2 regions of the Exiguobacterium sp. ZOR0005 genome follow, and region 1 is predicted to be linked to the other one. Evidence: riboswitches for the same ligand, from Rfam matches in the RefSeq annotation. Region 1 holds a riboswitch; the other holds the start of a gene.
The links. A riboswitch is a leader RNA that binds a small molecule or an ion and turns the genes downstream of it on or off. The one in region 1 is predicted to bind FMN.
Positions count from the first base shown of each region.

Region 1 (10,838 bases):
TCGGCGGCTTTAACATGTCAGGTACGGACTCGAAAGCAGGCGGACCGGATTACATCCAGCTCCACATGCAAGCGAAAACGACATCTGAGACGTTTTAATCATCAAGTCCGGCTCATCATGAGCCGGGCTTGTTTTATAAGGAGGACTATTCATGGAAACGTTCGATGACTTTTTAGCAACGATTGACGACCCGGAGCGACGCGCCAAGCTGGACGACGTGTTCGACTGGATACGCCAGACGTTCCCCCATCTCGAGGAGCGCATCGCCTGGAACCAACCGATGTTCACTGACCACGGGACGTTCATCATCGCCTTCAGCGTCGCCAAAGCCCATTTCGCGGTCGCCCCGGAAGCGGTCGCACTCGAACAGTTCGCCGATCGCATCAAAGACGCCGGCTATACACAGACGAAACAGTTATTTCGCATCAAATGGAATCAAGCTGTCGACTATGGTTTATTGAACGACATCATCACCTTCAATATACAAGACAAGGCTGACCATACATCGTTTTGGCGGACATGAACGATCGTAAAGATAAACTAAAAGGTTCGGCACCTCGTGAGGGGCCGAACCTTGTTTGCCTCTATTAAATGATAAGGAGAGGTTGAGTGTTACAATCTACTCGCCCCGCTTCATAGATTGAATCAAAGACGGTGGAGAAAAGCCGGTCGTGAGTCAAGAATAAATCAAACAAATATGGATCAAACGTGCCTTTCATTTGACACATCATCTCCAATGCTTCCAGGTGCGTGTATGCTGGTTTGTATGGTCGTAAAGTCCTCAGGGCATCATACACATCGACGATACTTACAATTCTCGCCGCAAGCGGAATCGCTTCTTTCGATAAACCATGGACATAGCCTTGTCCATCCCATGTCTCGTGATGATACAATGCGATGTCCATAGCCATCTGGATAAAGGAGTTTTCCGGAAACTGCAGATGTAGCTCACCAAGCACTTCTCCCCCTACTCGAACATGTTCTCTCATGAGAAGCCATTCGTCTTCGGTCAACTTGCCCTCCTTCAACAAGATCGCATCAGGGACGGCAATCTTTCCAATATCATGTAGCGGTGCAGCCAAGCGAATCGCTTCGACAAACATCGAATTTACTTGTGACCCCGGTTCCTTTTGAACAATCCCAGCCAAACTTGTCGCAAGCGCTTGGACTCTTTCGATATGATTACCCGTGTCATTGTCACGCAATCCAGATAGTCGAAGCAATGTTTTAACTAGACCTTCTTGATACTCTTGTAACTGTTTTTCTTTTTCTTCGAGATTGTAAGAAAATTGTTCACGTTCATTCACGTTTTTTAATTGAGCGTTTAGACGCAGTAACACCTCTTCTGGGTGAATCGGCTTTGTAATGTAATCTTGCCCACCGGCTTCGAATGCTCGTACTTTATCGTATGACTCGGTCAGTGCACTTAAAAATATAACAGGGATGTTCGGATTATATCGTCTCCGGAGTATCTCACATACTTCATAGCCATCCATGTCTGGCATCATAATATCTAATAAAATCAAATCAGGCTCTATCTGTTCCATCGCCTGTAGCATAAACTTACCATTTGGATAGACGCGCACATGGTAATCGGCTTGACTCAAAATATCATAGAGTAAACGCAAGTTGGCAGGCGTATCATCAACGACAAAAATTGTTCTCTTTTTTGTTTCAATCAGCACGATCAGCTCCTAATTCTCGTTGCAAATGACGACTTGCCAACTCATAGTCAAACCGATCGAGTGCATCCCAAATGACCTGTAAGTGAGGGGCCTTTTGCTGATAGGTTTGTACAAATCGCTCGATCGTTTCAACATCTCCTTCTTGAACCGCTTTGTGGACGTTTCGCAACATGTCGTGGGAATCGACGACGATATCCCCTCTATGACGATACATCGCATCAAACAATTGCTTTGGATGAAACGGCTTCGAGACGAATGCGCACGCCCCTGAAGCGAAAGCTCGTTGACGGTCCTCTTCGAAAGCGTTCGCCGAGATGAAGATGATCGGCGGACAATCATCACGCTGTTTGAGTTCCGCAGCCACATCCGCCCCGTTCCCATCTGGCAATCTCATATCTAATAAAATCATATCGTACCGCTCAGTCGCCGTCCGTTCGAGTGCACGTTTACCAGAAGCAGTCATACTGACGCTACAACCGGCCGCTTCGAGCAGTTCCTGTAAAATGTCTTGTTGCGCAGGCGTGTCTTCTACGACGAGGACGTGCATGTCGGCAAACCGCACGTCCGTCCATTCTTCAAAATCGCGAGCAGCTTGTGCGGCGCCTTCCTCTACCTCCACCGGCAAGGTAAAGACGAAGCGACTGCCGCGTCCAAGTTCGCTCTCTACTTGAAGGTCCCCGCCGAGCAATGTCGCGTATTGCTTGCTAATCGGCAGCCCTAACCCTGTTCCTTGATGCTGGTCGGTATATTTTTTTTGGTAAAACGGTTCGAATAACAATTCGAGTTCTTGCCCATCCACGCCTCGTCCCGTGTCAGTGACCGTAAAGCGAAGTTCACCTGCAGAAACGGAAAGTTCGACCCGCACCGTCCCTTGATCGGTAAACTTCAACGCGTTTTGAATCAAATTGATCAAAATTTGTTTTACTTTCGTCGGATCGCTCGTGACGTGTTCGGGAATTTGTTGTTCCATCTCGACCGTCAACGCGACACCTTTTTGTTGTGCCATCATGTCAAACGTACGATAAACTTCTCGCATCATCACCGGCAGGGAGAAGGTTTGCTTCACCACTCGTACATAGCCGGATTCGATTTTGGACATATCTAAAATCTCATTGATGAGCGTCAACAAGTGTTCGCCGTTCTGAAGAATGTCATCGATTCGCCGCTCACTTTTCTGATCGACTCCACTACGTTTCAGTAAATGAGAAAAGCCAAGAATCGCATTCAGCGGAGTCCGAATCTCGTGGCTCATGTTTGAAAGAAATTCACTTTTGGCGATGTTCGCCCGCTCCGCCTCTTGTTTTGCCGCGATGAGTTGTTGATAAATTGTTTCGCGCTGCGCTTCGATCCGGTGTCGTTCGACTGCTCCGAGAAGAGCGTTACTAAAATCTTTTAGTACCCGTTGTTCATGGGTCGAGTACGTCCGCTCCTGCATCACCGAATCAAACCCAACGAAACCATGGCACGCGTTGCCGCTCATCATCGGAACCGTTAAAAGACTTTGGATATGCTGAGGCTCAAGAATTTGCCGAATCCCGCTGTCGATCGGCAACGCATGTACTTGAGGAATATACATCGGCTCCCCTTTCATGTGCGTCTCCACCCATTCGGGTAACGCCTCTAGAGGGACATTTTGCAAATTATCCAACTCGGCTGAGACCCCTGGCGCACACCATTCAAACGTGTTGTGGCAAAGTCCCTCGTCGAAATCATAATCAAACACATAGACGCGGTCCGTTTGAAAATGACGTCCGAGCTCCTCCAATGAATGATTCACCCGGTCGGAGAAGTCTTCCAACGAAGTCGTCAAAAAGCGGTTCAGTAGAAGCGAGACTAAATGATGCAATTCTTCTTGTTTTCGTAGCTCTTCTTCCAGGGCGATAACGATTTTCCTCATCCGGATCCCTCCACCATTCTTATATACATAAGTATCGGCTATACGAGAGGAATAATTGAGTCTATTATCCTAATTATGCATAGGTATAAAGAATCAATTTAAAAAGGAGCGACATTGCGCTCCTTTCTTTTTAAAATTGTTTCATCATGTTCGCCATCTCGATGGCCGACGTCGCCGCTTCCCAGCCTTTATTCCCGGCTTTCGTCCCGGCCCGCTCGATCGCCTGCTCGATCGTCTCCGTCGTCAAGACGCCGAAGATGACCGGCACTTCCGACTGATAGCTCGCCTGGGCGATACCTTTCGCCGCCTCGTTGCAGACGTAGTCAAAGTGCGGTGTCGCCCCGCGGATGACGGCGCCGAGTGTGATGACGGCGTCATACTTCTTGCTCATCGCCATCTTCTTCGCGACGAGCGGGAGCTCGAACGCCCCCGGCACGAACGCGAGCTCGACGTCTTCTTGTTCGACGCCGTGGCGCTTGAGCGCGTCTTTCGCCCCGTCCAATAAGCGCATCGTGATGAGATCATTGAACCGCCCGACGACGATCCCGACTTTTAATCCTTTACCGACCAAGTTACCTTCAATTGTATGCATCATTTATTTTCTCCTCCAAAGTGGTTCATTTTTTGTTGTTTCGTCAATCGATATTTCTCATTCGCGGCATGCTCCCCGACGATAATCGGTACCCGTTCGATGACGGTGATTCCGCATGCTTCGAGGGTGTCGACTTTCTCCGGGTTGTTCGTCATGAGCCGCACCGTCGTCACGCCAAGGTCACGTAGCATCGCCGCGCTGACACGGTAGTCACGAAGATCGGCATGCAGGCCGAGCGCGACGTTCGCCTCGACCGTGTCGAGCCCGCCTTCCTGCAATTCATAAGCCTTTAATTTATTCAACAGACCGATGCCGCGGCCTTCCTGACGCATATACAAGACGACACCGCCCTCGGCTTCGATCGTCGCCATCGCCGTGTCGAGCTGTGGTCCGCAGTCACAGCGGTACGAGCCGAACACGTCACCGGTCAGACACTCTGAATGGATACGGACGAGCGGGACGTTGCCGAGCTCACCTTTCAGTAACGCGACGTGCTCTTCCCGGTCGAGGACGTTCCGATAACCGATCAGTCGGAAGTCCCCTTTCACCGAGGGGAGCGATACGTCCGCCTCTCGACTGACGAGATCTGTCTCCATGTAACGGACGAGCGCCTCGATCGTGATGAATTTCAAATCATGACGTTCCGCGACGCGTTCGAGGTCCGGCACCCGTGCCATCTCCCCGTCCTCGCGGATGATTTCGCAAATGACGGCGACCGGCTCACTGCCGGCGAGACGGGCCAAATCGACCGACGCTTCCGTATGCCCGCGTCGTACCGAGACGCCGCCTTTTTTGGCGATGAGCGGGAAAATGTGGCCCGGACGTTGAAAATCGGCTGGACGGGCGTTGATGTTCGCGAGCTCGCGCACTGTGTGGGCCCGTTCGCTCGCTGAGATGCCCGTCGTCGAGTCGATATGATCGACACTGACGGTGAACGCCGTTCCGTGCGGGTCGGTACTATTCGCGACCATCGGCTGTAAATCGAGCCGGACAGCGACTTCTTCAGCGAGCGACGCACAGACGAGTCCCTTTCCTTCTGTGATGAGGAAATTCATCGTCTCAGCCGTCATCTTGTCAGCGAGGACGACGAAGTCGCCTTCGTTCTCTCGGTCCTCATCATCGACGACGATGATCGGACGCCCCATCTTTAAGTCTTCTACCGCTTCTTCAATCGTGTGGAACATCACCATCCCGCCTTTCCATATCCTTGCGACGCCAGTGATTCGAGCGTCATCGGTTTTTGATTCACTAGTTTTTCCATATATTTAGCCAACATGTCGCATTCTAAATTGACCGCATCACCCGCCTGCTTCATCCCGAGCACCGTCTCACTGTACGTGTGCGGGATGAGCGACAACGTGAAGCCGCGTTCGGTGACATCGAACACCGTCAAGCTCGTCCCATCGACCGAGATCGAACCTTTCGGGACGATGTAGCGGAGGAGCGACGGCTCGCAACTGATGTCGACGTAGACGGCGTTAGCGAGCGACCGTTTCTTCACGATGCGCCCGACACCGTCGACATGCCCCGAGACGAAATGCCCGCCGAAGCGTCCATTCGCCGGCATCGCCCGCTCCAAGTTCACGCTCGTGCCGAGACGGACCCCGTCAAGACTCGACGCTTTGAGCGTTTCCGGCATGACGTCGACCGAGAAACTGTCACGATCGAACGTCGTCACGGTGAGACAGATGCCGTTGACGGAGATGCTGTCGCCGAGTTTCACGTCTTCTAACACGACTTTCCCGCTCAGCGTGAGCCGTAACGATGGCCCGTTTCGCTTCACTGCTTTCACACTGCCGATTTCTTCAACGATTCCCGTGAACATTTGCCTCCCCCTTTCGCATGACGAGCTTCACATCGGTGCCGACTGTTTTGACAGTTCGGACCGTGAACGAGTCGATCGCATCGAGCGGACCGGTTTGATTCGACCGGTACACCCCGCCGTTGCCTCCGAACACGCGCGGCGACTGATACATGACCCATTCGTCGACGAATCGTCCGTCGAGGAACGATGTCACGAGCGTCGGGCCCGCTTCGATGAGGACGCGACCGACACCGCGGTCGTACAAGTCCTGTAAGACGAGATCGAGCGTCGTGTAGTCGGCGAGCTCGACACCGCGTTCTGTGAACGCGTCGCGCTTCGCTTCATCGTCGCACATCGTATAAACGAGCACCGGGATGTCGGGTGCCGTTCGGACGAGCTGACTCGAGAGCGATGTGCGCAAGTCGCGATCGAGCACGACCCGGAGCGGTTTCGTCGTCTCGCGGTCGAGCCGGACCGTGAGCGCCGGATCATCGGCGATGACCGTGCCGACGCCGGTTATGATGGCGTCCACCGTCGCGCGCAGTTCGTGGACATCTCGTCTTGCCTCGGTTCCGGTCACCCACTTGCTGTCACCAGAATCGAGCGCGACTTTCCCGTCGAGGCTCGTCGCCGTCTTCAAGACAACGTACGGACGTTTCGTCTCGATCGAGCGCAAAAACGCCGGATTGAGCGCCCGTGCCTCACTCTCGAGCAGACCGACTTCGACATCGATCCCGGCCGCTTTCAAACGCTTGATGCCACGTCCCGCGACGAGCGGGTTCGGGTCTTCCATCGCGATGACGACCCGTCTCACGCCTGACTCGACGAGCAAGTCGGCGCACGGTGGCGTCTTGCCGTGGTGCGAGCACGGCTCGAGCGTGACGTACACGGTCGAACCGTATGCGGCTGCGCCGGCCATGCGGATGGCGTGCACTTCGGCATGCGGTTCCCCCGCCTTCAAATGGGCGCCGAAGCCGACGATGCGGCCGTCTTTGACGACGACGGCCCCGACGTGCGGATTGACGCCGGTCGACGAAGCGAACCCGGCCAATCGAATGGCATGTTGCATGTACTGTTCCATAGTCTCCCTCCTTGTTTCGTACAAACAAAAAGACCTTAAGGACATGTCCTCAAGGTCTCGGTGGGAGTTGTCAGTCGTCATTTGGCCAAGCCAAATAAGCGTTTTCTTTACAGAAAAAACGGACGACAAACTACAGGTCACATGGACCTGTCGATTTTCCTTCTCCCATCCAGACTATACTGTCGGCTCTAGAGTCTCACTAGATCCACCGTTCGCACATGTGCGCCCGGGTCACGGACTTAAGGCGTTCGCCTATCACCGCCGGTTGGGACTTTCACCCGACCCCGAAGGAATATTTGTTTGTACGCCCTTACTTTAGCGCAAAAAAGAACGGAAGGCAAAGAGGAAAGTGCAAAAAAAGCGCCACTCCGAGGAGTAGCGCTTCAAATCAAGCCAAGAAGAGGACGACGAGAATCCCGACGGCCCAGCAATAGAACGAGAAATACTTGAGCTCGCCTTTCGCCATAATATGTTGGAACCATTTGAGCGACACGGCCGTCAGCACGTACGAGGCGAGGAACGCCAAGATGAGCGGACCGAACAACTCACGCGTCTCCGGGTCGGTGAAGAGCACCGGTCCGTCCAAAATCATCGTCCCGAGACTGATTGGGATGAAGAGGAAGAACGAGAACCGGAGCGCCGTCTCTTGTTTGATGCCGAGGAAGAGCGCCATGACGATCGTCGCTCCCGAGCGACTGATCCCCGGGATGAGCGCGGCCGCCTGGGCGAGACCGATCAAGATGGCGTCACGGAGCGTGATGCCGCCGTCGCCTTTGCTTCCGCGCATGTTACGGATGAACCAGAGCGCGAGACCGGTGATGATCAACGTATACCCGACCGTCGCGACGCCGCTGAGCGCCTCGCCGATCCAGTCCCCGAAGACGACACCGAGCACGCCGGCTGGCACGGTCGCGACGAGCAACAGCCCGATGAACTTGACGTCGACCATCGTGTCATCGTTGCGGTCTTTCTTGAACAAGAACGTCCAAAGACTAACGACGAGACGAACGACATCTTTCCGATACACCGTCAAGACGGCGAGGAGCGAGGCGAAGTTGACGAAAATCTCAAACGACAACCCAGGCAATTGAATGTTGAGCAACTCTTGGAAGATGACCAAGTGACCGCTCGACGAGATCGGGATCGGCTCGGTGAACCCTTGGATCATCCCGAGCAACAAATAAAATAACCATATTGTCATATCATATTTTCCTCTTTTCTTTTTTCACTCAATGCGGTTATTTTAGCAGACTCCGTCTCACGCTGACCACTCTTTGAAAAAAATCATATATTTTAAAAACTTTTATTGATTAGTCTGAAAATTAAATTTATTATAGAAGAGTACTCAACTGGTGCGACGGTGATGACCCCATTGCCCAGTTGGGTACTTTTTTTGTAAAAAAATATTACATTTTACCTATCATAAAACTTTTTGTTTACATTTGAACCCATTTAATATTAAATTTGTAATAGAACTGTTACCATTTTTTTCGAACGTGAGACCCGACCTTAGACCTAGTTGTTTTTGCGACGGTCCGAAAAAACTTGTGAAATCCGCTTATAAATTGTAAAAACTGGCCGATAGTATGATTGTAGAAGCAATTTCGTCATCTTTGTCGGTTCAGATATGAGTCCATGGAAGGAGGAACCATCATTGAGTCAAACGCTATCCACTAAATCCCACCACTTGTCCACCGAACAGCAGAGGATGATCCACTGCATTCGCCTCCTCGGTGACTTGCTGAAGGAACGTCCGCGCCGCTCCGTCTATCGCCGTTTCGCGATGGAACAGAATTGGCCGTCTCCAGAGTCAATCATCCGTCAGTTCGGGTCATGGGCCGAGGCGCTCGCCATCGCCGGTTACGAGTGGCACGGGGAGACGACGGTCGAGCTCCCGGATAAGATGCCTAAGTACACACGTGACGATATCATCGAGACGCTCGCGCTCTATTCGCGTGACATGGGATCGATCATCACGCTCAAAAAGTATCAGGAATGGCGGAAGCTTCATCCGAAAGCGCCGAGCCATTACCATATCGTCAAGACGTTCGGTTCGTGGCACGATGCCTGCGCTGAAGCCGGTCTTGAAGCGAGCGTGACGTATTCGAAGTCGGAGCTCTCGAACGCGCTTCGAGAGGCGATTCACGAGATGGGCTTCTCTCTTTCCTTCGAGGCGTATCGCGAATGGGCGAAGCGGAACAACAAGCCATCGACGAAAGCAATCTTGCATCGCTACGGTTCTTGGTCGGCCGCGATCCATGCGGTCGAATCAGAAATTTTTAGTTCGAAATTATAATCCATCATACAAAAAGGAGAATCCCAGCGGATTCTCCTTTTTTCATTGAATGCGTTCGGTCGACGTATCGCGGTAATGGGCGACGCGGTCGCGGCCGTTGAACTTCGCCCCGACGTACATCGCCCGGTCGGCGTTCCGGAGCACGGTGTCGAGTTCTTCGTACTCATGGATCGTCTCGACGCCGATGCTCGCCGTCACGTTGATCCGTACGCCCTCCGTGCCGAACGGATGGGCCTTTAGCGCCTGCCGAATCTTCTCCCCGGTCAAGATCGCCGCCTGTTCGTTCGTCCGCGGGAAGACGAAGACGAACTCTTCTCCGCCGTACCGAGTGACGAGGTCCCCGGTCCGGACGAGCCTTGTGAATAGCGCCCCCGCCTCGATCAACACTTCGTCGCCGAACGCATGTCCATACGTATCGTTCACCGACTTGAAGTGGTCGAGGTCGACCAAAAAGACGGACAGCGGGTAAGACGCGACGTCATTCATCCGCTCTTTCGTCCAGCGCCGGAGCGCCCGTTGGTTCGGGAGAGCGGTGAGCGGGTCGGTCAAACTCTCATGTTGCAACCGGTCACGTTCGTCGATTCGCTCGAGCGACCACGACAACGTCTTCAACAGACGATGAATCTCGACAGCGAGCGCTTCTTCGTACGCCCCGTTCGCCGTCGTCGAGATCATGCAGCTGACGGCGTTCGTCGTGCTGCGCACCGGTTGGATGACGAGTGCCGATTGATGGAGTTCGGTCTGATGTATCAACAGCTCCGGATGCCACTCATGGAGCGAGTCATAGAGAAAGTACGTTTCCCCTGCGTCACGATGCCGTTCGAGCGTATAGGCGTCCGGCACGGCGCGGTCGGCGCGGCCCGTCATATCGTAAAACGTGCGGCTGCCGTCACGGTTGACTTGGAGCCAGCCCCGTTCCACTTCGACGATTTCCCGCAAGCCGTTCCAAAACTTCTCGATCAAGAGCGTTTCGCTGTCGACACGGTAGAGCTGTTCTTTCAATCGTTCGATCTGGTCGATTTTCGTTTGCGTCTCCTCGGTCTCCGTCGCTTTCGACAAGCTCATCTTGAGGAGCGACAACAAGAGGAACGTGGCCATCAAACCGACGTAACCGAACAGTTGATACGCCTCGATCGCCACCATCGTGAACAACAGCTCGAGCGAGACGACGAGCCAGTCGAACCGGAGCAAACGCCACATGATCGGAAGCGGGATGCGCTCCCCGATCAAGAATCGTGATAAGACGAAGCTGAATCCGAGGACGACATAGAGGACGGCGAAGAAGGCGAGTAGCGCCGTACCTTGTTCGAGCAAATGTACGGACGGGCCGATTTGTCCGCCGAGCCGCAAGTAGACGAGTCCCGGAATGAGGAGGATCATCGCCTCGATGAGCGTGTTCAGCGGATAGAAATGAAGGAACCGCCGCCGTCCGACCCGTTTCGTGAACGAGCGCGCTTGAAACGTCAACAGCAACAATTGGCCC
Region 1 covers NZ_JTLB01000012.1:178,534-189,371, forward strand. The annotation lists gene pruA (L-glutamate gamma-semialdehyde dehydrogenase) at 1-98, shown strand, start outside; gene L971_RS04580 (iron chaperone) at 152-523, shown strand; gene L971_RS04585 (HD-GYP domain-containing protein) at 588-1,685, opposite strand; gene L971_RS04590 (GAF domain-containing hybrid sensor histidine kinase/response regulator) at 1,675-3,582, opposite strand; gene ribE (6,7-dimethyl-8-ribityllumazine synthase) at 3,713-4,177, opposite strand; gene L971_RS04600 (bifunctional 3,4-dihydroxy-2-butanone-4-phosphate synthase/GTP cyclohydrolase II) at 4,174-5,358, opposite strand; gene ribE (riboflavin synthase) at 5,358-5,999, opposite strand; gene ribD (bifunctional diaminohydroxyphosphoribosylaminopyrimidine deaminase/5-amino-6-(5-phosphoribosylamino)uracil reductase RibD) at 5,980-7,059, opposite strand; FMN riboswitch at 7,213-7,355, opposite strand; gene L971_RS04615 (undecaprenyl-diphosphate phosphatase) at 7,448-8,260, opposite strand; gene L971_RS04620 (homing endonuclease associated repeat-containing protein) at 8,714-9,355, shown strand; gene L971_RS04625 (GGDEF domain-containing protein) at 9,398-10,838, opposite strand, start outside.

Region 2 (10,838 bases), on a different contig from region 1:
GTTTTCAGTCAACATGAAGTTTGAGAATGAGTTCAAGCCGTGCTGAACTGGTGGCCAGATGAGAAGCATGACGAAACCAGCGACGACCGCGGCGACAGCCGTGACGATTGGGACGAAACGCTTACCAGCGAAGAAGCCAAGGAATTGCGGCAGTTGAATGTTGAAGTATTTGTTATATGCCCAGGCGGCGATCAGACCCATAATGATACCACCGAATACACCTGTTTGAAGTGTCGGGATACCAAGGACTGATGCGTAAGCCGGGTCACCTTGTGCGATAATTTCAGGCGTGAGCTCGAGCCACACACCCATAACTTTGTTCATGATGAGGAACCCGACGATAGCTGCGAGTCCGGCAACGCCGTCCCCTGCTAAACCGATTGCGACACCGACAGCGAATAAGAGTGCCAAGTTCGAGAAGATGATGCCACCCGCTTGCTCCATGAGCTGAGCGAATTTCACGACGCCTGCGTTCGTTAACCAACCAGCGCGTGATGTAAGGGCCGGGTTTTGCATCGCGTTACCGAATGCAAGAAGAAGACCGGCGGCCGGCAAGATCGCAACAGGAAGCATAAGCGCTTTACCGACTTTTTGAAGAACACCAAAAATCTGCTTAAACATGATAAATCCTCCTTTTGAAATGGTTTGTACGGAAAGACGACTGTAGATGTCAGACAACCGACGTATCTAAACGTTTTCATAATAAACGTTTATAAAAACAGAAACAGGCATGAACAAGGGATAGAACGTAGACCTCTCCCAATGGAGAAATCGTAAGCCGTTCCACTCCTTACTCATGCCTGATCGAATCAGTAACACGTAAGATACGTGGTATCATTTATCTACTTGTAAGGCGCTGGAGATGCATCGTCAAATATGTCGCTTCACCTCGTGGGACAGGACGCTTTAATTCGCGTTCCATGATACCCATCAGCTCCCAAGCAGTACTATAGCATAGCGGATATTCTTCACGCAATACCTTTTCTATTTTTTGTGGGGCCTCGACGAGCTCACCGGTCGCAACCCGCTCAACGGCGTACCGTAAGTGCCGAAGTAAGCGCTTATAATCGAGTGAAGTCCGATCCATTTTGACGTTCAACCGACTCTCAATCGTCTGAACGATTTGCCCGATGATTTGATTGTGACGGTTCACTTCGAGCACGTTTTTAAACGTCGTCGCCGAATGGATATGAAGGGCGATAAAACCGACCTCGGCGTCCGGCAACAACACGTCGAGCCGCTCATGAATCATATCGACGATGCGTTCGGCGAGCGCGTACTCGTTCGGATAGAGCGATTCGGTCTCCAGCAAGAACGGATTCGTCACTTCCATCCCTTGTTCGATTCGTTTCATCGTGAAGAACAAGTGGTCGGTCAAGCCGATATGAATATGTTCATCGACCTTTTTGCCCGTACTCATCTCGATGAAGCCGACGATTTCTTGCATGAAGGCGATAAAGTCCTCATCGACGTGCTTGACGAGTTCACGGTACTGCGACTGTTCTTCTTTATCGGTCAACTGATACACTTTCTCCGGGACGCTGGCCGGGTCGACGAGATCGCCCGCCTTCTTGCCAAAGCCAATCCCCTTCCCAAGTAGAATGACTTCCGGATCCGTATCATGTTGACAAATGACAACGCTATTATTCAACACTTTTTTGATCGTATACATCGGTAATGTCATTCGTATCGCATCCCTTACTAATTAAATCGTTATCTTATCTAGTATATCGGTTCAGCTTCTAAAAAAGTAGGCGGAAAACAAAAAAGACGAACATTTCTGTCGTCTTTAGAACATCGAATAACCGCTCTTGCGCAAGAATCGAATCGTCACGCCAGCCAAAATGGTGCCGAGCAAGCCGAAACCGAGCATGAAGATGTCAAGAAACTGCAGCCCGAGCAAACGTTCATACACGTTCGCGAGTGCCGTCGACGTTTCTGTGACGTAACTTGAGAGCTTGACGTTATCAATCATCAAAATGACGAAGATCGGATAGATGAACACGAGCGTCCATGTCTTTTTCAGCAACATGTTCAAGATGAAGCCGATGCTAAAGAACATGACCAAATATAAAATCGCGCCGATGACGGCCTGGATGATATGCATGCGATTGCCCCCTTTTCCCGATATCTATTATACCGAATCGACTTCCGCTTGGTCAAAGAAGTTCACCGGATTGTCGACACGAAAAAGCAGCCCGTTCTCATGAACAGGCTGCGCGTTGGCTCAACTGAATTAGAATTTACCCTTTTTAAGGACAAGACCATATTTCTTGAGCTCGATGAAGTGTTTGTTGTCGATGACTTTCTTCATGAACGAAGCGTTGCGACCGAAGATCTTTTTGCCCATGACGATTCCAATCCCATCGTTATGGCCGAGTGAAGCGACTGTCCCTTTGCTCTCATACGTGAACTTCGAAGTCGATTTTCCGTTGATGAGGGCCGCGATGTTTTTCGCAACGTTATGTGCTTGTTGCGTCGCGATTTGGGCTGTCGGCGGGTATGGGCGGTTTGATACCGGGTCCATGACGGCCGAGCAGTCACCGATGATGAAGACGTTGTCGTGGCCAGGGGCACGGTTGTCCGCTTCGACCATGACGCGGTTACGGACCGCTTCAAAGCCAGATTTCTCGATGATTGGGCTACCGCTGACGCCGCCTGTCCAAAGGATCGTGTTCGCAGCGATCGTCTCCGTCGTGTCACCTTGGAGTGGACCGAACGTGACAAGACCAGGTTCGACACCTTTGATTCCGTTGCCGAGTTTCATCTCGACGCCGTTACGCTCGAGCCATTTCTGCGCATACGTCGTGAGTTCCGGGTCGAAACCTGGGAGAACCGTTGGCGCCGCTTCGATGTTGACGATGCGAACCGCTTCACGCGGTACGTCGTATTGCTTGCAAAGCTCAGGGATACGGTTGACGAGTTCGCCGAGGAACTCGATGCCGGTAAAGCCTGCGCCACCGACGACGATCGTGACGTAAGAGCGATCTGTCGAATTTTTTGATTTATATTCTGAGAACGAGTACTCGATGTGGTTTTTGATTTTACGGACGCTGTTGAGCGAGCTGATCGTCATCGCGTTCTCTTTGAGACCTGGGATACCGAACGTTTCCGGTACGCCGCCGAGCGCGAACACGACATAATCGTATTCAACAGTCGAACCGTCTTCGAGCAATACTTGTTTAGCCGTAGTATCGACGCGATCGACGATCCCTTTGACAAATTTCACTCGTGACGGGTTCACGACGTCGTTGATGTAAACGCGAGCTTGATCCGGTTTCATCGTTCCTGCCGCTGGCTCGTGAAGCCACGTTGTCTGGTAATGGTAATCATGCTTGTTAATAAGCGTGATGTTCGCATCTCCGGCTGAAAGTGTCTTCTGAAGATTGACTGCTGTGATGAGCCCGCCAAAACCCGCGCCGAGAATAACAATGTTAGGTCGTTTCATGTTCATTTCCACCTTATGTTTCATAGTTTTGTTTTCTTGAACAACCATGTTGTGTCTTTTTTCACATGATTGTTCACAATAAAGCCTAAACCTTGTTCAACCAATGTTCACAATTGCTTCTATGTCATTGTACGCTCTTTGTTTCGTTTTCTCAATGGAAAAGCTTATCTTCTTGAATTTTTTTTGAATGTATTGCATGTTTGTACAGAATGGATTTAATTGACGAATGTCACTATAATAGATGTATACGTTTTGAGGAGGAATTCGATGAAATCGACGAAAGATGTGATCATCATCGGTGGCGGCCCGGTCGGACTGTTCACCGCATTTTATGCAGGTATGCGACAACTCGATGCGACGTTGATCGAAAGTTTGCCACAACTCGGCGGACAATTGTCAACGCTCTATCCAGAAAAATATATTTACGACATCGCCGGCTTCCCGAAAGTGAAAGCCCAAGATTTGATCGACCAGCTGAAAGCACAGGCTGACCAGTTCGAGCAGGACTATCGTTTAGGCGAGACGGTCGAGACGGTGGAACGGTTAGAAGACGGCACGTTCCAAATCACGACGAACAAAGACGAGTATCATACGAAAGCGATCATCATCACTGCCGGGAACGGGGCATTCGCCGCACGTCCGCTCGGGATTGATGGTTGCGAAGACTTTGCCAACCTTCATTATTTCGTGGACAACATGGAGAAATTCCGTGACCGCCGCGTCATGATCGCCGGTGGCGGCGACTCAGCCGGTGACTGGGCGCTCATGCTTGAAGGCATCGCCAAAGAAGTCCACATCGTCCACCGCCGTGACCGTTTCCGTGCCCATGAGCACACGGTCGAACAGATGAAGGCATCGACGATCAACGTCTGGACACCATATAACATCGAGTCGCTCTCTGGTGAGACGCACATCGAATCGATCGAGTTGACCGACAAGGACGGCACCTCGAAGTTCGTCGAAGTCGATGACTTGATTTGCAACTACGGTTTCGTCTCGTCACTCGGCCCGATCAAAAACTGGGGCATGGAGTTCGAGAAGAACACGATCCGTGTCGACTCACGCATGGAGACGACAGTCGCCGGCATCTTCGCTTGCGGTGACATCGCCACGTACGAAGGCAAAGTGAAATTGATCGCGACCGGCTTCGGCGAAGCACCGATCGCCGTCAACCAAGTGAAGCAGCTCGTCGACCCGACAGCACGCCACCCGCAACACTCGACCTCGGTATTTGCCGGGAAATAATCAATTCGGCCCCTCATCTTGATTGATGAGAGGCCGTTTTTTTTATTTGCGAATCGTCTGAATGATGACGCGGTCAATCCAATCATCAAGTTGCGTGAACACGAATCCGGCTTTTTTCGCCTCCGCGATCGACATGTAGTAATCGACGTCCGTGTCGTACGGGGACGACTCCCCGTCTTTGACGATGTGGACCGGTTTACCGAGATGATGACCAATCCGCTCCATGAGCGCGCCCATCGAGATCAACCCGTCGCTCGCCGCGTTGAACGGCCCGGTCACGTTCGCCCGGCCGACCCATTCCAAAAAGGCGGCCGCCTCAAAGCTTGAGATGAAGCCCATTTTTGCTTCCGGATGATGGAGGACGATCGGCTCTTCCCGACGAATCGCGTCGACATAAAACTTGAGACGGTCCGTATAGTCGTCCGGACCGAGCACGATCGGAAAGCGGACGGTCGCGACCGGGAACGAGGCGCGATGAAAGAAGTACGATTCGGCCTCCCGTTTACCTTGTCCGTAGTCATGATCTGCTTCGAGGTGGTAATCGTAATGGAGCGGATTGAAGTCACTTTCTTTTAAATTGGAACCCGGGGCGTAGACGGACAACGTCGACGTCAGCACATATTTTCCGACTCGGTCCAAAAACGCATCGGCCGCGATTTTCGCCTGATACGGCGAAAAACAAATGTTGTCATAGATGACATCGTAACGGTCGCGTGATAAGTCTTTCATCGTCGCCACCGACTGCCGGTCTCCTTTGATTGAACGAATCCCTTCTGCCTCAGGCACTTGCAGTTGCCCTCTCGTCACAATCGTCACGTCGTCTCCCGCCTCCGCCAATCGGAGTGCCAATCGTTTCCCGAAATAGCGCGACCCACCGAAAATCAGTACTTTTCTCATCCTCTCTGCCCCCTTTTCATCCTTCTCTCTCCAATATTCCCGTTCATTTCCTTGGAATAACCTACGAACAAAAAAAGGTCACAGACGTATGTCTGCAACCTCCCCGTTCAGCAATCTCCCGGTGTCCCGGCGTTCGACGCGGTCCGGAAACTCGAGCCGCAACCGCACGTCGCGATGGCGTTCGGGTTTTTAATCGTAAAGCCGCCCCCGAGCATCGACTGTTTGTAGTCGATTTCGAGCCCATCGACGACACCGTGGTCGGCCTCGGCGACGATGACGCGGACCCCGTGATGGTCGAACTGAACGTCCTTGTCCGTCTTTTCCTCATCGAACCCCATTCCATAAGACAAGCCGGTACATCCGCCCCCTTGTACTTTGATCCGTAAATATTGTCCATCGGGGCGTTCGGTCTGTTTCATCATATCGATGACCTGAAGCGCCGCTGACTCTGTCAAATGAATCATCTGAACTCCTCCTTCATTATCTTCATATCAAGTCAACTCACTTGAGATTTTGTGAAATATCTTGTATAACTAAACTGTAACAAAAAAAATTAAATCGTTCCATCTTCGGGGCAGGGTGAAATTCCCGACCGGCGGTATTGAAGACAAGTTCTTCTCAGCCCGTGAGCGAGCAAGGCGTTGCTTGCTGATTTCGTGAGATTCGAAAGCCGACAGTATAGTCTGGATGGGAGAAGATGGCGGCATCCGACCGATATTCGGATGTTTTCTTTGGCGTGGGCTTTTCCGCGATGGAAAACATCTATTTCGTATGCGCGTAAACTCTCCCGATTGTTTTCATGCAATCGGGTTTTTCTATGCGACGGGTGCCATTCATCAAGGAGCGACAAAAGGAGAGATTTTGATGAAAACAACGCGTAACAAACGATTGACTACACTGGTGACGCTATCGATGCTCGGGGCGATCTCATTCGTGCTCATGCTCTTTAACTTCCCACTGCCTTTCCTACCACCGTTCTTGAAAGTGGACTTCAGTGACATCCCAGCGCTCGTCGCCGGTATCGTCTTCTCGCCACTCGCAGGCGTCGTGGTCGTCGCTCTAAAAAACGTCCTCTATTATGTCTTTAACGGTGGCGGCGTGCCGGTCGGTGAACTTGCGAACTTCTTCGCGGGTGTCGCCTTCATGTATCCGGTCGCTTGGTTCTACCATAAACGTAAAACGAATAAAGCGCTCGCTTCAGGCCTCGTGGCCGGAACGATCACGATGGCGCTCAGCTTGGCCATCTTGAACTATGTACTCATCTTACCGGCATACGCGTTCTTCTTCGGGATGGCCGAAATGGCGGACCCGGCCGTGAAAACGAACCTCGTCCTTTACGGGATCTTACCATTCAACTTTATTAAAGCCTTGTTGATCACTGCCTTGTTCGTCCCGCTCTTCATCAAATTGAAGCCGTGGATCGAACGTCAGCGCATGCAACTTCAAGCGTAACTCGTACGCGTCTAGGAACATTCCTAGGCGCTTTTTTCATGTCTTGTTCAATAACAGCGCCATCCCATTCCGGCTTACCCATACGTATCAACCGAAGGGACATGACACCATCCTAGGACGATGGACAGTTTCCGGATCTCGTGTCTCACGTGACGGCTCACAGCGACGCACATGACACACGACCTTAACCTGCCCACACAAAAAGAGTGACCACCGAAGTGATCACTCTGATTATCTCGTATTCGATTAGAGAAGAAGTCCAGCGAGTGTCGCTGACATCAAGTTAGCGAGCGTACCTGCGAGAATCGCGAGGACACCCATGCGTGCGATGTCACCACGACGGTTCGGCGCCATACCACCGAGACCACCGAGAAGGATCGCGAGTGACGAGATGTTGGCGAATCCACAGAGCGCGAACGCTGTCATCGCTTCCGTACGAGCTGAAAGCTCACCCGTGCCAATGATTGGTGCGAATTCAGAGAAGGCAACGAACTCGTTCAAGACAAGTTTTTGTCCGAGGAAGCTACCGAACTGAACTGCATCTGCCCACGGTACACCGATGACGAACGCGAGCGGAGCAAACACATAACCGAGAATCAATTGAACTGTAAGGTCACCGAAGCCGAACAAGCCACCGATTCCACCGAGAATCAAGTTGACGAGTGCGATCAATGAAACGAAGGCGAGAAGCATCGCACCGACGTTCAAGGCGAGGAAGAGACCGTCTGACGCACCGCGAGCGGCCGCATCGACGAAGTTCGCTGCCTTGTTCTCTTCATCTTCCGCGATTTCGATGTTGTCATCTGGCTCATCTGTCTCAGGGACGATGATTTTCGCGAACATGAGACCTGCCGGAGCAGCCATGAAGCTCGCTGCGAGCAAGTACGAGAGCGGTACACCGAGTGCGGCATATCCAGCAAGTACCGAACCGGCAACCGATGCGAGACCACCGACCATGACTGCGAAAAGCTCTGACTGCGTCATCGAAGGAAGGTACGGTTTGATGACGAGCGGTGCCTCTGTTTGACCAACGAAGATGTTCGCCGTCGCCGAGAGTGACTCTTTACGTGACGTGCCGAGCGCTTTCGCGAGCGCCGTACCGAGAATACGGATGACCCACTGCATGACGCCGACATAGTAGAGAAGAGCGATGAGCGACGACATGAAGACGATGATCGTCAACACTTGGAACGCGAAGACGAAGTTGTCCCCGCCTACAGCTGTGCCGAAGACGAAGCTGATCCCTGCGTTCGCCGTGTTCAAGACGTTTTGAACCCCTTCCGAGATCCAAAGTAAGACGGCCCGCCCTGCTGAAGTATAAAGGACGAGGAAGGCGAACAAGAACTGGATGGCGAATGCCGCCAAGACTGTGCGCCACTTGATGGCTTTACGGTTGGTAGAGAAGATGTAAGCGATTCCAATTAGTGCCAAAATACCAACCACACTCATGATTTTCATTAGTGTTGTGCTCCTTTCATGTTAAGAAAAGCTATTATTTGTGACATACCCGAAAAGAGATGTGTCCTACCGTTTGAAACGCTTTCTTTTTTTGATGTTAAACGTCAGACAACCTACATTCGAACCTCTTTGAATATACCAGACCGTTTTAAAAAAAGCAACGGGTCAAAAAGAAAAAAAGTTTGAAGAAACTCCAAACTTTTTACCATGCCATCTCTTCGATTTTTTCATATACGTTTGCCACGAGTTCCTCCGGCGTCTGCCCGATCACGACTTCACCGTCAACGAGGCAAAACAAGTCAAGGGCACACACACCGCAGTAGCCGGTGCAGCCATATTCCACGACGTCAAGGTCAGGGTCAGACTCGAGCTTGGCACGGGCGATTTGTGAGCCCATCGCTAAGTTCGAGGCACAGAACTCGATGATTGGATTCATCATTTCTTTCACCGTCTTTCTTTCCTTTATTCTAAGGAAAATGGTTCTTCTACGGCAGATTATAACATGATACAGTTAAAGAGTAACAAAGGGGGATTTTTATGCGCAAATTAGTCGTCTTAGGAGGCGGTTACGGGGGAATGCGTGTCATCGAACGTGTGCTCAGCCATCAGCTGAACGACGTGTCGATCACACTCGTCGATCGTCTGCCTTATCATGGGTTAAAAACAGAGTATTATGCATTGGCCGCCGGAACGGTGTCAGACCGTGACATTCGGGTCGACTTCCCGGAAGGAATCGACTACATATACGGCCAAGTGACCGACATCGACACGACAGACAAAATGGTCTTGCTCGCAAGCGGGGAAAAAGTACCGTATGACGACCTCGTCATCGGACTAGGTTGCGAGGACAAATACCACAACGTACCCGGAGCCGCCGAATTCACGTATAGCATTCAAACGCTTGAAGAATCGCGGAAGACACAACAAGCCATCAACGGCCTCTCACCCGGCTCTGTCGTCTCGATCGTCGGTGCCGGCCTGTCCGGCGTCGAGCTCGCGAGCGAGCTCCGGGAAAGTCGTCCTGACTTGACCGTTCGTCTCTTCGACCGTGGACCATCCGTCTTGTCGTTCTTGTCAAACCGCGTCTCGATGTACGTCCAGTCCTGGTTTGAAGAGCACGGTGTCGACGTCATCAACAACGCCAACATCACGCGCGTCGATGCGGATGGTTTATGGAACCACGAAGAACTCTTCGCCTCGGACATGATCGTCTGGACGGCGGGCATTCAACCGGTCGCGGTCGTCCGTAACCAAGGTTGGGAGCTTGACGGCGGTGGCCGTGTCAAATTGACGCCTCACCATCATGTCCCGGAAGCACCGGACGTCTTCGTCGTCGGGGATAACGCAAGCCTTCCGTACGCACCTTCCGGCCAACTCGCCGAGGCCCAAGCCGAGCAGATCGTCCAAGTGTTGCTCTGCAAATGGAAAGGTGTGGCTTATCCCGACCTTCCTGCCATCAAATTGCGAGGCACGCTCGGTTCGCTCGGCAAAAAAGCAGGGTTCGGCGTCTTCATGGGCAAACAATCGCTCACGGGGAAAGTCGCTCGACTGCTCAAGTCGGGCATCTTATGGAAGCATAAAGTCATTAAATAAACGTATGTTCCAACGTGTTGTGCCGATCTCGGCACGACACGTTTTTGTATGGACACAACCTTTGGCGCTTGAAGACGCGTGTGACAAAAGTCCTGGACCGATATCCCCGATTCCACATTTTAAATATTCTGAATATTGATACGATTGACATCTACATCCCGATGGAAATACTTGTTACATTATGGACACGGCAAACAACACGCGCCACTCCTCGCTTCCTCGGACTGGTCGGACGTGTTCTTAACGCCTACATAACCTAAAGGGGGAACCACATTGAAGAAGAAAAAACTTTGCAGCACCGTCCTCGCCTCACTACTCGTCTTGTCATCTGCTCCACAAATCGCGGATGCGTCTAGCGACAACGGGAAAGAACGTGTCATCGTCGTATTCAAAGATTCCGCCAAGAAAAACCCGCTCTCGATTCAAGGCATGGAAGTCCGTCAGCAGTACGCCAACATCCCGGCCGCTGCGCTTGAAGTACCAAAATCTGCTCTGAACGGCTTGAAAAACAACCCGAACATCGCTCATGTCGAAGTCGACCAAACGGTTCAAATCGAGAACCAAACACAAGACTGGGGCATTCCAAAGTTAAAAGCACCGTCCGCGTGGCAAAGTGGATTCACCGGGAAGGGCGTCAAAATCTCCGTCGTCGATACCGGCATTTCAGCTCACCCTGACTTGACGATTTCCGGGGGTGCCTCGTTCAGTAGTGTGACGAGCTCATATGCCGACGACAACGGTCACG
Region 2 covers NZ_JTLB01000031.1:52,430-63,267, forward strand. The annotation lists gene ptsG (glucose-specific PTS transporter subunit IIBC) at 1-621, opposite strand, end outside; gene glcT (glucose PTS transporter transcription antiterminator GlcT) at 839-1,684, opposite strand; gene L971_RS13205 (YuiB family protein) at 1,790-2,107, opposite strand; gene L971_RS13210 (NAD(P)/FAD-dependent oxidoreductase) at 2,237-3,448, opposite strand; gene L971_RS13215 (NAD(P)/FAD-dependent oxidoreductase) at 3,716-4,693, shown strand; gene L971_RS13220 (epimerase) at 4,736-5,590, opposite strand; gene L971_RS13225 (iron-sulfur cluster assembly accessory protein) at 5,698-6,054, opposite strand; FMN riboswitch at 6,152-6,293, shown strand; gene L971_RS13230 (ECF transporter S component) at 6,455-7,042, shown strand; gene L971_RS13235 (NupC/NupG family nucleoside CNT transporter) at 7,289-8,500, opposite strand; gene L971_RS13240 (YuzB family protein) at 8,703-8,939, opposite strand; gene L971_RS13245 (NAD(P)/FAD-dependent oxidoreductase) at 9,038-10,093, shown strand; gene L971_RS13250 (S8 family serine peptidase) at 10,367-10,838, shown strand, end outside.
Region 2: another riboswitch for FMN. It lies ahead of L971_RS13230 (ECF transporter S component); the one in region 1 lies ahead of ribD (bifunctional diaminohydroxyphosphoribosylaminopyrimidine deaminase/5-amino-6-(5-phosphoribosylamino)uracil reductase RibD).